DNA from 2 places in the Roseateles sp. P5_E4 genome. Region 1 is predicted to be linked to the other one. Evidence: riboswitches for the same ligand, from Rfam matches in the RefSeq annotation. Region 1 holds a riboswitch; the other holds the start of a gene.
The links. Region 1 has a riboswitch for S-adenosylhomocysteine ahead of metH (methionine synthase). Riboswitches for the same ligand answer to the same signal wherever they lie in the genome.

Region 2: another riboswitch for S-adenosylhomocysteine. It lies ahead of ahcY (adenosylhomocysteinase); the one in region 1 lies ahead of metH (methionine synthase).

The regions. Positions count from the first base shown of each region.
Region 1 covers NZ_JBFUMS010000002.1:35,742-43,132, forward strand. Annotated here, with positions in the region: gene ACXJLH_RS03010 (ATP-binding cassette domain-containing protein) at 1-1,543, opposite strand, end outside; gene ACXJLH_RS03015 (hypothetical protein) at 1,715-2,383, opposite strand; gene ACXJLH_RS03020 (ABC transporter ATP-binding protein) at 2,380-3,276, opposite strand; gene ACXJLH_RS03025 (GntR family transcriptional regulator) at 3,273-3,659, opposite strand; gene ACXJLH_RS03030 (HD-GYP domain-containing protein) at 3,760-4,962, opposite strand; S-adenosyl-L-homocysteine riboswitch at 5,046-5,117, shown strand; gene metH (methionine synthase) at 5,137-7,391, shown strand, end outside.
Region 2 covers NZ_JBFUMS010000002.1:172,336-179,726, reverse strand. Annotated here, with positions in the region: gene galA (beta-galactosidase GalA) at 1-865, shown strand, start outside; gene ACXJLH_RS03600 (hypothetical protein) at 1,179-2,678, shown strand; gene ACXJLH_RS03595 (MFS transporter) at 2,679-3,902, shown strand; gene ACXJLH_RS03590 (aldo/keto reductase) at 3,892-4,893, opposite strand; gene ACXJLH_RS03585 (AraC family transcriptional regulator N-terminal domain-containing protein) at 5,050-5,949, shown strand; S-adenosyl-L-homocysteine riboswitch at 5,960-6,041, shown strand; gene ahcY (adenosylhomocysteinase) at 6,118-7,391, shown strand, end outside.

The DNA.
Region 1 (7,391 bases):
CGTCCTTCACGCTCAGCGGGTGCTGGTAGTAGCTGGCCGACAGCGCGACCAGCTCATGCACCTTGAGATCCTTTGGCAACTCAACATCCTGCATCATGACGCCCAGCCCCTGGCGCCGCGCAATGTCCTGCGGCGAGCCGCCGAGCAGGCGCACGATGCCGGCGTCGGCGTCGTGCAGGCCCAGCCACAGCGAGATGGCCGTGGATTTGCCGGCGCCGTTGGGGCCGAGCAGTGCGAGCAGCTCGCCGCGCCTGAGCTGCAGGTCGACGCTGCTGAGCGCCTCCAGCTTGCCGTAGCGCTTGAACACGCCGCGCAGCGAGGCGACGACGTCATCGGTCGTCGGTTCTTCGATGGAGACGGCAACTGCGCGACGGGGATAAGCCTTGCCGTTGAGCACCTTGCCGATGACCGTCGAGCGCACCAGCCCCTGGTAGCTCAGCAGCAGCACGGCGAGGCTGCCCAGCAGGACGAGCGGGTACTTCACGCCCCAGTGCAGCGGCCAGTCGCCCACCCAGACCTGCACGGCGCACACCAACGGCAGGTGGACGAGGTAGATCCAGTAGGACGCATCGGCCACGTAGCGCAGGGCCGGGCTGTGGCCGGACAGGAAACGCAGCGCGAGGCCCGCGATGGCGAAGGTCCACGACCAGGTCGATGCAACGAAGGACAGCGCGAAGATCAGCTTCGGCGTATCGGGCATGCCGAATGGCGGCTGGGTTCTCAGGATGTAGAGGCAGACGGCCGAGGACGCGATGGCCAGCGCCAGATGCGGCAGCCAGCGTGCGCTCAGCGTCGCCAGCGCATCTGGCGCGCGATGCACCAGCCAGCCGAACATGAAGGCCGTGCCGAAGCCGACCGTGGCGGGCAGTTGCGGGATCAACGACTGGTCCGGTGTGGGGATGCCGACCGCGGGCATCCACATCTGCAGGGACAGCAGGCAGCCCGCGAGTGGCAGGCCCAGCAGCAGCGCACCGGCCGGCCAGCGTAGCGCAGCGGTCGTGACGCCGTCCAGCCAGCCGCGCAGCACCTGGCCTCGGTCCAGCGCCGCGACGATGCTGCGCACCAGCAAGGCGCCGGCATACAGCCACAGCAGCTGGTAGAGGAACCACAGGTGGAACAGCGGCAGCGCGCCAAAGGTCCTGGGCATTTCCGGAGCGGCCGGCGGCGCGCCGTTGAACACCTTCTGCATGCCCAGTCCCCACACGAAGACGATGGCGACGAACAGCAGTGGCCAGCCGACGACCAGCGGCACGGCGATGCGCTTGCCGCGGTTGAGCCAGAAGCCCGCGGTGCCCAGCTTCTGGTGCTGCAGCCGCGCGAAGTAGCCGGCGATGAAGAAGAACAGCGTCATGCGGAAGCTGTGCGCGACGAAGGCCGCGTCGCCCAGGAAGGCACTGGGCGAGTTGTCGCTCATGGCCCATAGCCCCTTGGGGATGCCGGGGATGAAGGACATGCTGGCGTGGAAGGCCACGCCCAGCAAAAGGGCAAAGCTCCGCACTGCGTCGAGGGCGTGCAGCCTCTCGCCGTTGGGTTGTGAAGTCATGGTGTTTCCCTAGGAGGTGTGGATCGACCCCGCGCGGCCGAGCAGGCCGTCGCGGCGTCGCCAATCAAGGCGCAAAGCGGAGCCGTAGCCCGTGCTACGGCGAGCATTTGCAACGCCGAGTGGCGGCGTTGCGGTGGGATGAGCGGGCGTGAGGGGTTGGTTCATGCCTCCTCACAGGAAGTCGCGCCGACGCGCGGCGGTGAACAGGGGCAGGGACAGGGCGAGGACGGTGAGCGCCGCTTCAGCGGCGAGGAGCAGCCAGAACGTGCCGTTCCAGACGGGGGTGGCGGCGAGCATGTACTGCCCCACCTCGGGAATGCGGCCGACGCCCATCATGAAGAGCGAGACCGACATGTTCGTGAGGATGATGACGCCGCCCATGCCCGCCTCGGAGCTGATGTTCAGCGCGGCGCACAGCACCAGCGCGAAGTTCAGCAGCAGGAAGACGCACAGCAGCACGGCGTAGGGCAGCAGCCCGTCGGCAATGCCCGGCATGACGAGGATCAGCGCCACCGCGCCGGCGCTTAAGCCAGCCCACGGCAACAGGAAGCCGGCGAGCAGGCCCAGCAGCTTGGCGCGCACATAGTCGCCTGGCGACAGCGGCAGGCTCAGCACGAAAAGCAGCGAGCGCTCCTTGCGCTCGGAGGCGACGCCGAACAGCGCCAGCATGACGCCCAACGCAATGATCGCCGTCAGCCAGACGATGAAGCCGATGTTGAAGCCCACCTCGCCGCTGGCCGCGGTCAGCAGCCCGGCAAAGCCGGCAGCGGTGGCGCCGACGAGCAGCCAGCGGTAGACGTAGAGCTCCTTGGCAACGAGCTTGCGGGTGAGCAGCTTCATGACGGGTGTGCCTCCTGCGCTTGCCGGCTGTGCATGACGGTGGCGACGAAGACTTCTTCCAGGCTCATGCGGTGCACCTCCTGCACCGGCGCGCCGAGGCGGGCGAGGAAGTCGTCGCTGAAGCCGTCGATGGTCAGCGTGACGTTGGGGCCGTCGACGTCACGGTGGACGATCTCTGGCAGACGCCAATCGGGCGCACCGTCCGGTAGCCGCAAACGCAGCGTGCGCCAGCGTTCGAGGAAGTCCTCCTTGTTGTTGGACGCCACGACGCGGCCACGATCGATGAAGGTGATGCGGTCGGAAATGCGCTCCACGTCCAGCGTGTTGTGCGACGAGAACAGGATGGAGCGGCTGTCGTCGCGCAGCACGTCCATGAACTCGGTCAGCAATTCCTGGCGGGCCACCGGGTCCATGCCCGACGTGGGCTCGTCCAGCACCAGCAGGCGTGGGCGCCGCGCGAGCGCCAGCAGCAGCAGGGCCTTGGCCTGTTCGCCCGTGGACAGGCTCTTGGCCATCTGCCCCCCATGCAGGCCGAAGCGCTTCAACAGCGTGGCGGCGTAGGTTGCGTCCCAGCCGGGGTAGAGGGACGCGACGAAGTCCATGTGCCAGGCCAGCGTCGCCTGCGGCAGCAGCTTCATGTCGTCGCTGACGAAACCGACATCGGCTTTGGCGGCGGCCTGGTCTTGAGGCATGTCATGGCCGAGCAGTCGGATGCTGCCGGCGTCGGCCGTCAGCAGGCCCATCAGCAGCCGGATGGTGGTGCTCTTGCCGGCGCCGTTCGGGCCGACGAGGCCCATGATCTGGCCCTGCTCAAGGTCGAGGGACACGTTCTCCAGCGTGAAGAAGCGGAATGCCTTGCGCACGCCGTTCATCTCAATGGCTTTCGCGCTCATTTGTCGGGCTCCTGATTCAGCGCGTTGCGCAGTCGTTCGATCAAATCCGGCTCGGGCATGGCCAGCGACCTGGCAATCTCGCCAGCCGCGGCGAGGTGGGTATCGAGCTGGGCCAGGCGCATGTCCTTGGCCAGGCCTTGCGCGTCGGCCACGAACGAACCCTTGCCGTGGCGGGTGACGATGACGCCTTCGGATTCCAGGTCCAGGTAGGCGCGCTTGACGGTGATGACGCTGACGCGCAGATCCGCCGCCAGCGCGCGGATGGACGGCAGCTCCTGCCCGGCTGGCCAGTCCCCGGCGGCAACGCGCTGGCGGATCTGTTCGACGATCTGGAGGTACATCGGCCTCGCGTCGGTCTGCGAGATGAAGAGACTGCTGTGCATAATGTGTATACACAGAATATATGCACAGTCCGGCGAATGCAAGCGGCGGAATGAAAAGAGCGGCCCGCGGGCCGCTCTTGCCGGTCGATTCAACCGCCGTCTAGAGCTTCAGCAGGGCTTCCAGATTCACGCGCAGCTTGAATTCCGCCGGTGCCAGGCTGGCCGAGATGGCCTGGGCGGCCAGTCGCGTATCGCGTGGCACGGGGTTGCTCAACGGGCTGCCGCTCTTGCCGATCAATGCAGCGACGAGAGGCTCATTGGCGCTGAAGCCGCGTTTGAAGACGAGCCCGACTTCGCCATTGGCCAAGCGCACGATGCTGCCGGGTGGGTACAGGCCCACGGTCTTGATCAGCGCCGCGCCGGCTTCGTCAGGCTGGCCGAGTTCGTCGAGGAAGACGGCGCGGGCGGCCGCGGCGCCGCTCATGGCCTGGCGGCTGCGGCGGGGCGACAAGCGCGCGCCGAAGAGGTCGATGCGGCGCAGCAGTCGGGCCAGCTTCTCGCCATCGCTGCGGCTGCCGAGCGGGCCGGGCCCGGCCTCGTGATGGAGGCGCACGGCGGTCAGCCAGACGGGGTCGGCGACGCCGACCTGGGCCAGGCGCTGCGCAGCGCGGTCGCCGTGAGCGGCCAGGGCCTGGCGCTGGGCGGGCGTGGCGGCGTCGAGCTGGCTGGCCAAGCGGTCGTGGGCGGGGCCGGCGCCGTAGTTCATCGTCAGCGCGGCGCCCTGCAGCGCGCTGCGCAGTTCCGGTGCCAGTTGCATCTGCTGGGCGACCAGGTCGCAGAGCAGCAGCGTCAACAGCGCGTGACGGGCGCTGTAGTCGCCGAATTCCTGGCTGCTCTCGAAGATCAGCAGCATCAGGGTTGCGTCAGGGTGGGCGTGCAGGCGCTTCAGCGCGGTGTCGCGCAGCGCGGCCAGTCGGGCGGTGAAATCAACCGGATCGGCCTCGCGCAGCAGGCTGTGGGTGTGCAGCAGCAGGTTGGACCAGGCCTCGCGCGGGCCGAGTTCCACCTTGGTCGGGGCCAGAGTGTCGAGCCGGAAACTGCCGTCGGCTTTGACGATGTCGGACAGCGGCACGTCCTGCATGACCATGGTGTCCAGCCGATGGGCCAGCGCGCGCTGGTACTCCATGGTGTCTGCGGAGTTCACCCACGCGCCGCCATCGACGAGGCTGCGCACCAGCGGCGAGTCGCGCAGCACCTGGCCGCGCGCGAACAGCAGCTTGCCGTTGGCGTCGAACAGGTCGTACGGCAGGGTCATGCCCAGGCGCAGCGTGCGGGTCGGTAGAGGGATGAGTTCAGAGGCCATGGATTGAGGCATTCTCAACGGCCTTCGGCTTCGGCAAGCCGATCTTGAGCGAGGACGAAGGGGTGGCTGCGTAGAATTCCCGGCCATCCGAGGAGCGCTGCGACGGGTTTTCTTGCCTGCCAGGCTCGGATTTCTGAAAACGGCGCTCATCGATCCTCTGCCTGAGCCCCATCGATGACCACGCCCCCTTCGCCTCCTGCACTGAAGCTCTCTGGCCTCGAGCCCGTCGCCATCGATGCCGGCAGCCTGTTCGTCAACATCGGCGAGCGCACCAACGTCACCGGCTCCAAGGCCTTCGCGCGCATGATCCTGGCGGGGGAGTTCGAGAAGGCGCTGGCCGTCGCGCGCCAGCAGGTCGAGAACGGCGCCCAGGTCATCGACATCAACATGGACGAGGCCATGCTGGACAGCCAGGCGGCCATGGTGCGCTTCCTGAACCTGATCGCCGGTGAGCCCGAGATCGCGCGCGTGCCGATCATGATCGACTCGTCCAAGTGGAGCGTCATCGAGGCTGGCCTCAAGTGCATCCAGGGCAAGGGCATCGTCAACTCCATCTCGATGAAGGAAGGCGAGGATGAGTTCCGCCGCCAGGCCAAGCTCGTGCGCCGCTACGGTGCCGCGGCCGTGGTGATGGCCTTCGACGAGAAGGGCCAGGCCGACACCTTCGCCCGCAAGACCGAAATCTGCGAGCGGGCCTACCGCATCCTGGTCGACGAGGTCGGCTTCCCGGCCGAGGACATCATCTTCGACCCCAACATCTTCGCCATCGCGACCGGCATCGAGGAGCACGACAACTACGCCGTGGACTTCATCGAAGCCACGCGCTGGATCAAGCAGAACCTGCCCGGCGCCAAGGTGTCAGGCGGCGTGTCCAACGTGTCTTTCAGCTTCCGTGGCAACGAGCCGGTGCGCGAGGCCATCCACACCGTCTTCCTGTACCACGCCATCCAGGCGGGCATGGACATGGGTATCGTCAATGCCGGCATGGTGGGCGTGTACGACGACCTTGATGCCGAGTTGCGCGAGCGCGTCGAGGACGTTGTGCTGAACCGCCGCGCGGATGCGGGCGAGCGCCTCATCGAGATCGCCGACCGCGCCAAGAGTGCCGGCAAGGACGATTCGGCCCGTCTGGCCTGGCGCGCCGGCGATGTGAACCAGCGGCTGTCGCACGCGCTGGTGCATGGCATCACCGACTTCATCACCGAAGACACCGAGGAAGCCTGGCAGGCCATTCTGGCCAAGGGCGGCCGGCCGCTGCACGTCATCGAAGGCCCGTTGATGGCCGGCATGAATGTCGTCGGCGACCTGTTCGGCCAGGGCAAGATGTTCTTGCCGCAGGTTGTCAAGAGCGCCCGCGTCATGAAGCAGGCCGTGGCCCACCTGCTGCCCTACATCGAGGAAGAAAAGCGCCTGCTCATCGAAGGCGGCGGCGATGCCAAGCCCAAGGGCAAGATCGTCATCGCCACCGTCAAGGGCGACGTGCACGACATCGGCAAGAACATCGTCACGGTGGTCCTGCAGTGCAACAACTACGAGGTCGTCAACATGGGCGTCATGGTGCCGGCCCAGGACATTCTGCGCAAAGCCAAGGAAGAGGGCGCCGACATCATCGGCCTGTCCGGGCTGATCACGCCGAGCCTGGAGGAGATGCAGCACGTCGCGGCCGAGATGCAGCGCGACGACTACTTTTCGTCGCGCCACATGCCGCTGCTGATCGGCGGCGCGACGACGAGCCGCGTGCACACGGCCGTCAAGATCTCGCCGCACTACGACGGCCCGGTGGTCTACGTGCCCGATGCGTCGCGCGCCGTGGGCGTGTGCACCGAGCTGCTCAGCGATGACCGCGCCGCGGCCTATATCGCAGAGCTGAAAGCCGACATCGAGAAGACCCGCGAACTGCATGCCAACAAGAAGCAGACGCCGCTGGTGACGCTGGCTGCCGCACGGGCCAACAAGGCCGTGCTGAACCTGAGCCGCGTCGCGCCCGCCCCGAAGTTCACCGGTCGTCGTGTGCTGAAGAACCTGGACCTTGCGGAACTGGCCCGCTACATCGACTGGGGCCCTTATTTCCAGACCTGGGACCTGGCTGGCCCGTATCCGGCCATCCTTGATGACGCTGTCGTTGGCAGCGAGGCGCGCAAGGTGTTTGCCGATGCGCAGGCGATGCTGAAAAAGATCATCGACGGCCGCTGGCTGCAGGCGCATGCCGTCTTCGGCCTCTACCCGGCCGCGCGCGTCAACGAGGACGACATTGCCATTCGCAGCGAACCGCCCATGGTCTGGCACGGCCTGCGCATGCAGTCAGAGAGGCCTGTCGTCGAAGGAGTGAAGCGCCCCAACCGCTGCCTGTCCGATTTTGTTGCGGAAGAGGGCGACCACGTCGGCATGTTCGCCGTCACCGCGGGCCTGGGCGTCGACAAGAAGGAGGC
Region 2 (7,391 bases), 140 kb from region 1:
GCCCTATGCGCCGGGCAGCCTGACGGCGCGCGGCTACCAGGGCGGCAAGCTCGTCGTCACCGAGACCGTGGCCACCACGGGCAACGGCAGCGCCGTGCGGCTGACGGCGGACCGTGCGCGCATCCGCGCCGATGGCGACGATGTGGCGGTGGTCAGGGTCAGCGTGGTCGACCGCGAAGGCCGCGTCGTGCCCACGGCCAGCCAGCGCATCAGCTTCGAGGTCTCCGGCCCGGCGCGGCTGATCGGCATGGGCAATGGCGACCCGGGCTCGCACGAGGCCGACAAGCCGGCCGAGTTCCACCGCTACGCGACGCTCGACCGCTGGCGCCTGCAGGGCGTGGCGCGGCAGGATGACGCGGCGGCATTGCTGGCCGGCGCCGACGCCGAGAAGGGGCGCGACCCGTTCGCCTGGATGCCGCCCGAAAAGCAGCCGGCCGACAGCGCCTGGAACGTCGTGCACGCCAGCTTTGCCCGCCCGGCTGCGGGGGTTGGCCGCGCGGCGCTGTTCGTGGGCGACATCGCGCCGGGACAGCAGGTCTATTTGAACGGCAAGGCCCAGACGCCGCGCCGCGAGGACGGCATGGGCGTGATCGACCTCGACCCTGCTCAGTTGAGCGATCTCAACACGCTGACCCTCGTCTTCGCCACGCCGGCCGGTGGCACGCGCAAGCTCTTCGACGACGCGCAGGGCGGCCGGCGCTGGGTCACGCTGCGCACCACCACGTCCACCGGGCCGTGGCAACGCAGCGTGTTCAACGGCCATGCACAGGTGATCCTGCAATCCACCGGCAGCCCCGGTCGCGCCACGCTGCGCGCCGTCAGCGAAGGCCTTGCCCCAGCTGCAACGGTGATCGAGATCTTCTGAACACCGGGAACAGATTCGTCACCGTCGCTACGCTCGGAACCAGGCCACTGGACGGCAACGTTATGCAGCTTGAAGATTTCACCGAAGGCTAGGAGCCCATACATGTCGGGCTGGAGGGCGCCGCGCTTGTGATTGGCGGCATCGATCCCTGGCTGCATGCGAACGCTTGGCGCAGGGCTTGGCGAGAGCACATCGTTGTACCGCATCCGACTTATCGACAGCAACGCCATCGTGCCCGGATCTACGAGATCGCGGCGCTTGGGTCGATCACCCCTAGGATCGCCCGGTCACGATTGCCGCCCGAGTTGCCGCCATGCGCCGTCTTGCCCCACTGCTTCTCGCCCTGACCCTGTGCCCGCTGGCCCATGCCGACGAGGCCGGTGCAGCCCGCGCGCTTGAGCAAGCCCGCAGCAACCCCTGGCTGCTGCGGCAATTCATGGCCACCTTCCCCAAGGGCGGCGACCTGCACAACCACCTGGACGGCAGCATCTACGCCGAGAACATCATTGGCTGGGCCAGCGCCGACGGCAAATGCGTGGACCCGGCCAGTGGCCAGATCAGTTTCCCGCCCTGCGACACGGCGCGGCCCCTGATGAAGGACTACGCGGCCGACAGCGCCCGCTACAGCCAGCTCGTCGACGCCTACTCGGTACGCAACTTCGAGCGCGGCAGCAAGTCGGGCCATGACCAGACCTTCGTCACCTTCGGCCGCTTCATCCCCGGCACCCTGGGCCGCGAGGGCGACATGCTGCGTGAGGCGACCAACCGCCGCGGCGCGGAGAACACGGTCTACCTGGAGCTGTTGCAGTCCTGGGGCATGGACAAGGCGCGCGCGATCGCGGCGGCCGAGGCCGGTGCCTTTCGCGCCGACCGGCCCACCAGCGACTGGGCCCATCACCCGGCCCTGCAGCGCATCGTCGCCGACACGCGCGCCGAGCTGGACCGCATCGAGAAGCGCTGGCGCGAGCTGGCGCACTGCAACCAGGCCAATGCCGAGCCGGGCTGCGGCGTGGCGCTGCGCTATCTGGCCCAGGTCATCCGCACCTTCCCGCCCGAGCAGGTCAATGCGCAGATCGCGCTGGCCTTCCTGCTTGTGAAGGCCGACCCGCGCTACGTCGGGCTCAATCTCGTCGCGCCCGAGGACGACCCCGGCACGCTGCGCCACTACAAGGAGCAGATGAGCGTCATCGGGCGCTTAAGCAAGCTCTACCCCGAGGTGAAGGTCACGCTGCATGCGGGCGAGTTCGGATTCGGCCTCGTACCGCCCGAGGATTTCAAGGACCACATCCGCCAGGCGCTGGACGTCGCCGGTGCGCGCCGCATCGGTCACGGCGAGGCGATCGGCCTGGAGACCGGCGCCTTCGACACGCTGCGCGAGATGGCCAAGCGGGGCGTGATGGTTGAGATCAACCTGACCAGCAATGCCATCGTGCACGACCTCAAGGGCGATCAGCACCCCTTCCTGCTGTACCGCCAGTTCGGCGTGCCCACGGCCTTGTCGGCCGACGATGAAGGCGTGTTCCGCATCGACCTGACGAACGAATACCAGCGCGCCGCGGCCACCTATCCGAAGCTGAGCTACCGTGACTTCAAGCAGCTGTCGCGCAATGCCCTCCACTACGGCTTCGTCGAAGGTCAGGCTTTGCTGGCCGACACCGGCAGCGGCCGCTTCGTTGCAAGCTGCACAGGCGAACGCACCGGAGCTGAGCCCAAGACGGCGCGCTGCCGCGACTTCCTTTCCACCCACACCAAGGCCCGCCTGCAATGGGACCTCGAAGCACGCTTTGCCCGCTTCGAAAGCCAAGTTCACTGAATGCTTCTTGATATCGGGCCGCTGCGCCGCAACACCGCCTTTCGCCGTCTCTTCGCCAGTCAGTTCATCTCGGGCCTGGGCACCATGGTCAGCTATGTGGCCGTGCCCTGGCAGCTCTATGAGCTGACGCATTCCAACGCCCAGGTCGGCCTGTTGGGTCTGGTGCAATTGGTCCCGGTCGTCGTTTGCGGCCTGCTGGGCGGCGCCGTGGCGGACCGGGTCGACCGCAAGCGGCTGCTGATCGGCTCGGAGGCCTTGATGGCGTTGTGCCTGGCCGGCCTGCTGACGAATGCGCTGAGCGCCACGCCGAGCGTGCTGGCCATCTACGCGCTGGTGGCGGTGCTACAGGGTGCCAGCGGCTTCCACCGCCCGGCGCTGGAGGCGTTGACGCAAAAGCTCGCCAAACCCGAAGAGTTCGCGGCTGTAGCGGCGCTGTCGTCGGTGCGGGGCACGGTGGGCATGGTCGCCGGGCCGGCCCTGGCCGGGCTGCTGCTCGCGAAATGGGGCGCGGTCGGTGCCTACATCTTCGACCTCGCGACCTTCATCGCGGCGCTGTTCTTCATCGCCCGCATACCGCGCGAAACCATCGGCACGGTCGACGCACCAGGCGAACGGCCGCATCTGCTGGCCGATCTTGCCGAAGGCCTGCGCTTCGCGTGGGCGCGGCCCGAGCTGATGGGCACCTACATCGTCGACATCGTCGCGATGGCCTTTGCCTTCCCGGTGGCGCTGTTCCCGGCGATGGCGGCGGCGGACGGGCGCACCGAATCGGTGGGTTGGCTGCTGTCGGCGATGTCGGTCGGCGCGCTGGTCATCGGCCTGTTCAGCGGCTGGACGGGCAAGGTCAGCCACCACGGCCGCGCGGTCGTCATCGCGGCGGCGGTGTGGGCTCTGGGCATCGTGGCGCTGGGCTTTGCACCCAGCCTGATGCTGGGCCTGGCTTGCCTGGCCGTGGCCGGCGCCGCAGACATGGTCAGCGGCGTGTTCCGCGGCACGATCTGGAACGAGACCATCCCCAACACATTGCGCGGCCGCCTGGCCGGCATCGAGATGATCAGCTACCTGACCGGCCCGCTGGTCGGCAACGCGCGGGCCGGCTTCATGGCCGATGCCTGGGGCGTGGCGCCGGCGATCTGGATCGGCGGCGTGATCTGCCTGGCCGGTGTCATCGCCACCGGCTTCCTGTTGCCGCGCTTCTGGGCCTATCGCAGCATCACACGTTGACCGCGCTCATCTGCGCCGCCGGGTAGCGCGTGCCGGCCACCATGTGCGCGGCCAGCAGCGCCTCGATGCGCTCGCGCCGGCCGGCATCGAAGTGGATGTGGGACGCCAGCGCGTTCTCATCGAGCCGCTTGATGCTGCGCGTGCCGGGAATGGGCACGATGTCCTCGCCCCGGTGCAGCAGCCAGGCCAGCGCGAGCTGGGCCGGCGTGTAGCTCCACTCCTCGGCCAACGCCGACAGCGCATCCGCCAGCGCGAGGTTGTGGTCCAGGTTGCCACCCTGGAAGCGCGGATGGATGCGACGGCGATCGTCGGGTGCCAGTTGCTCGGCCGAACGGATGGCGCCGGTCAGGAAGCCGCGGCCCAGCGGGCTGTAGGGCACCAGCGTGATGCCCAACTCACGGCAGGTGGGCAGGATCTCGGCTTCGACGTCGCGGCTCCACAGCGAGTATTCGGTCTGCACAGCGGCTATTCGGTGCACCGCATGCGCGCGGCGGATGGTCGCGGCCGAGGCCTCCGAAAGGCCCAGGTGCCCGACCTTGCCGGCCTTGACCAGCTCAGCCATCGCGCCGACGGTTTCTTCGATGGGCACGTTCTTGTCGACGCGGTGCTGGTAGTAGAGGTCGATGTGGTCCACACCCAGGCGCTTGAGACTCGCATCGCAGGCCTCGCGCACATAGGCCGGGCTGCCGTCGATGCGCACCGCCGCGCCATCCGGCGCACGCACATGGCCGAACTTTGTCGCGACGATCACCTCGTCGCGACGCGTGGCCAGCAACTGCGACAGCAGGCGCTCGTTGGCGCCGGTGCCATACATGTCGGCCGTGTCGAGGAAGTTGATGCCGATGTCCAGCGCATGGTGAAGCACGGCCAGCGACTGGGCATCATCGGCCGGGCCGTAGAACTCGGACATGCCCATGCAGCCCAGGCCCAGGGCAGAAACCGCGGGGCCGTGAGCGCCGAGGCGGCGGCGGGGAAGGGTCGAATGCGTCATGGTGGAACTCCTTGAAGGGATCATCAATGGGATGGGGACAGCTTAGGAAACCGGGCGCCGGTCGCCCAGCACAAAGCTCGGACATGCTTGCCCGATCCTCCAGCGCATGCCCCTGCACGACGCCAGCTTTGGGCAAGTGTTTGCACAATCGCTCACATGCCTCAAGACGATGACCTGCACGCCCTGCGCGAGCGCACCATCGCGCAGGCCCTGGCCCGCGCGCCCGCAGATGGCCTGCACACGACCGCCCTGCCCTGGCTGCGGCTGATCCGCGCCAGCGCGCCGGCCCAGCCTGTGCCGGCGGTCTATGAGCCCGGCCTGGTGCTGGTGCTGCAGGGCCGCAAGCGCGCGCAGCTCGGCGAGCGCGTGGTGCATTACGACGCCATGCAGTGCCTCGTCGTACCCATGACCATGCTGCCGCGCGGCCAAGTGCTGGAGGCCAGCCCGGCCAAGCCCTATGTCTGTATGCGCCTGAGCTGCGAGACGCAGGCGCTGACCGAGCTGCTGCTGGACGGCGATGCACCGCCTGAAGGCAACGACGCCGGCCTGCATGTCGCGCCCGTCACCGCGCCGCTGCTGGACGCTGCCCTGCGTCTGCTGCAGCTGCTGGACAGCCCGCAGGATCTGAAGACGCTGGCACCGTTGGTGCAGCGCGAGATCCTCTACCGCGTGCTGACCGGCCCGCTGGGCCCGCGGCTGCGTTCGCTGGCGCATACCGACGGCGTCACCCGCCGCGTGGGCCGCGTCATCGAGCAGCTGTCGCGCCGCTATGCCGAACCTCTGTCCATCGACGAACTGGCCGAGTTGGCCCACATGAGCCCGTCGACGCTGCATCTGCGCTTCAAGCAGCTGACCGCCCTGTCACCGCTGCAGTTCCAGAAAAACCTGCGCCTGCAGCAGGCACGCCGGTTGATGCTGGGCGATGGCCTGGATGCCGCCAGCGCCGCGCACCGGGTTGGTTACGAGAGCCCTTCGCAGTTCAGCCGTGAATATCGTCGCCTTTTTGGCGCGCCGCCACGCGAGGACATCTCGCTGCTGCGCAGCGCTGCCGGCTAGAATGCCGCCTCCTTCCGAGGAGCGTTGCAACCTCAGCACCTATTGAGGCCAGGCTCGGAAGTTCTGACCCCCTGCAACTGCGCTCACCCGCTGGCAATCCGTGCCTGGGTGAGGTTTGATCCCCCCGTACGACCCGCCAGCGGCTTCATTCGCTTGAAGGAGCCCTGCATGAGCACCACGAATCACATCGTCAAGGACCTGTCGCTGGCCGACTGGGGTCGCAAGGAAATCAAGATCGCCGAGCATGAGATGCCGGCGTTGATGGCCATTCGCAAGGAATACGCCGCCACACAGCCGCTCAAGGGCGCGCGCGTCACCGGCTCGCTGCACATGACCATCCAGACGGCCGTGCTCGTCGAGACGCTGCAAGCCCTGGGCGCCGAAGTGCGCTGGGCCTCGTGCAACATTTTCTCCACGCAAGACCACGCCGCCGCCGCGCTGGCCGCCGTCGGCACGCCCGTGTTCGCCTACAAGGGCGAGACGCTGGAAGACTACTGGGACTACACCCACCGCATCTTCGAATTTGCCGGCAAGGGTGAAGCGGGCGAAGGCCCCAACATGATCCTGGACGACGGCGGCGACGCGACGCTGCTGATGCACCTGGGCCAGAAGGCCGAGAAGGACTTGTCCGTGCTGGCCAACCCCGGCAGCGAGGAAGAGCGCATCCTGTTCGCGGCCATCAAGAAGAAGGTCGCCGAAGACGGCACCTGGTACACCCGCAAGAGCGCTGAGATCATCGGCGTGACCGAAGAGACGACCACGGGCGTGCACCGCCTGAAGGAAATGTCGGCCAAGGGCACGCTGCTGTTCCGCGCCATCAACGTCAACGACTCGGTCACCAAGAGCAAGTTCGACAACCTCTATGGCTGCCGTGAATCGCTGGTGGACGGCATCAAGCGCGCTACCGACGTGATGGTCGCCGGCAAGATCGCCGTCGTGGCCGGTTATGGCGACGTGGGCAAGGGCTCGGCCCAGGCGCTGCGTGCGCTGTCGGCGCAAGTGTGGGTCACCGAGATCGACCCCATCTGCGCGCTGCAGGCCGCGATGGAAGGCTATCGCGTCGTGACGATGGAGTACGCCCAAAGCAAGGCCGACATCTTCGTGACGACGACCGGCAACAAGAACGTCATCCGCCACGAGCACATGCTGGCGATGAAGAACAACGCCATCGTCTGCAACATCGGCCACTTCGACAACGAGATCGAGGTCGCGGCGCTGGAGCAGTACGAGTGGGAAGAGATCAAGCCCCAGGTCGACCATGTGATCTTCCCGGACGGCAAGCGGATCATTCTCTTGGCCAAGGGCCGCCTGGTGAACCTGGGCTGCGGCACGGGCCACCCGAGCTATGTGATGAGCAGCTCGTTCGCGAACCAGACCATCGCCCAGATCGAGCTCTACGCGCACAAGGACAACTACGCCATCGGCCAGGTCTATGTGTTGCC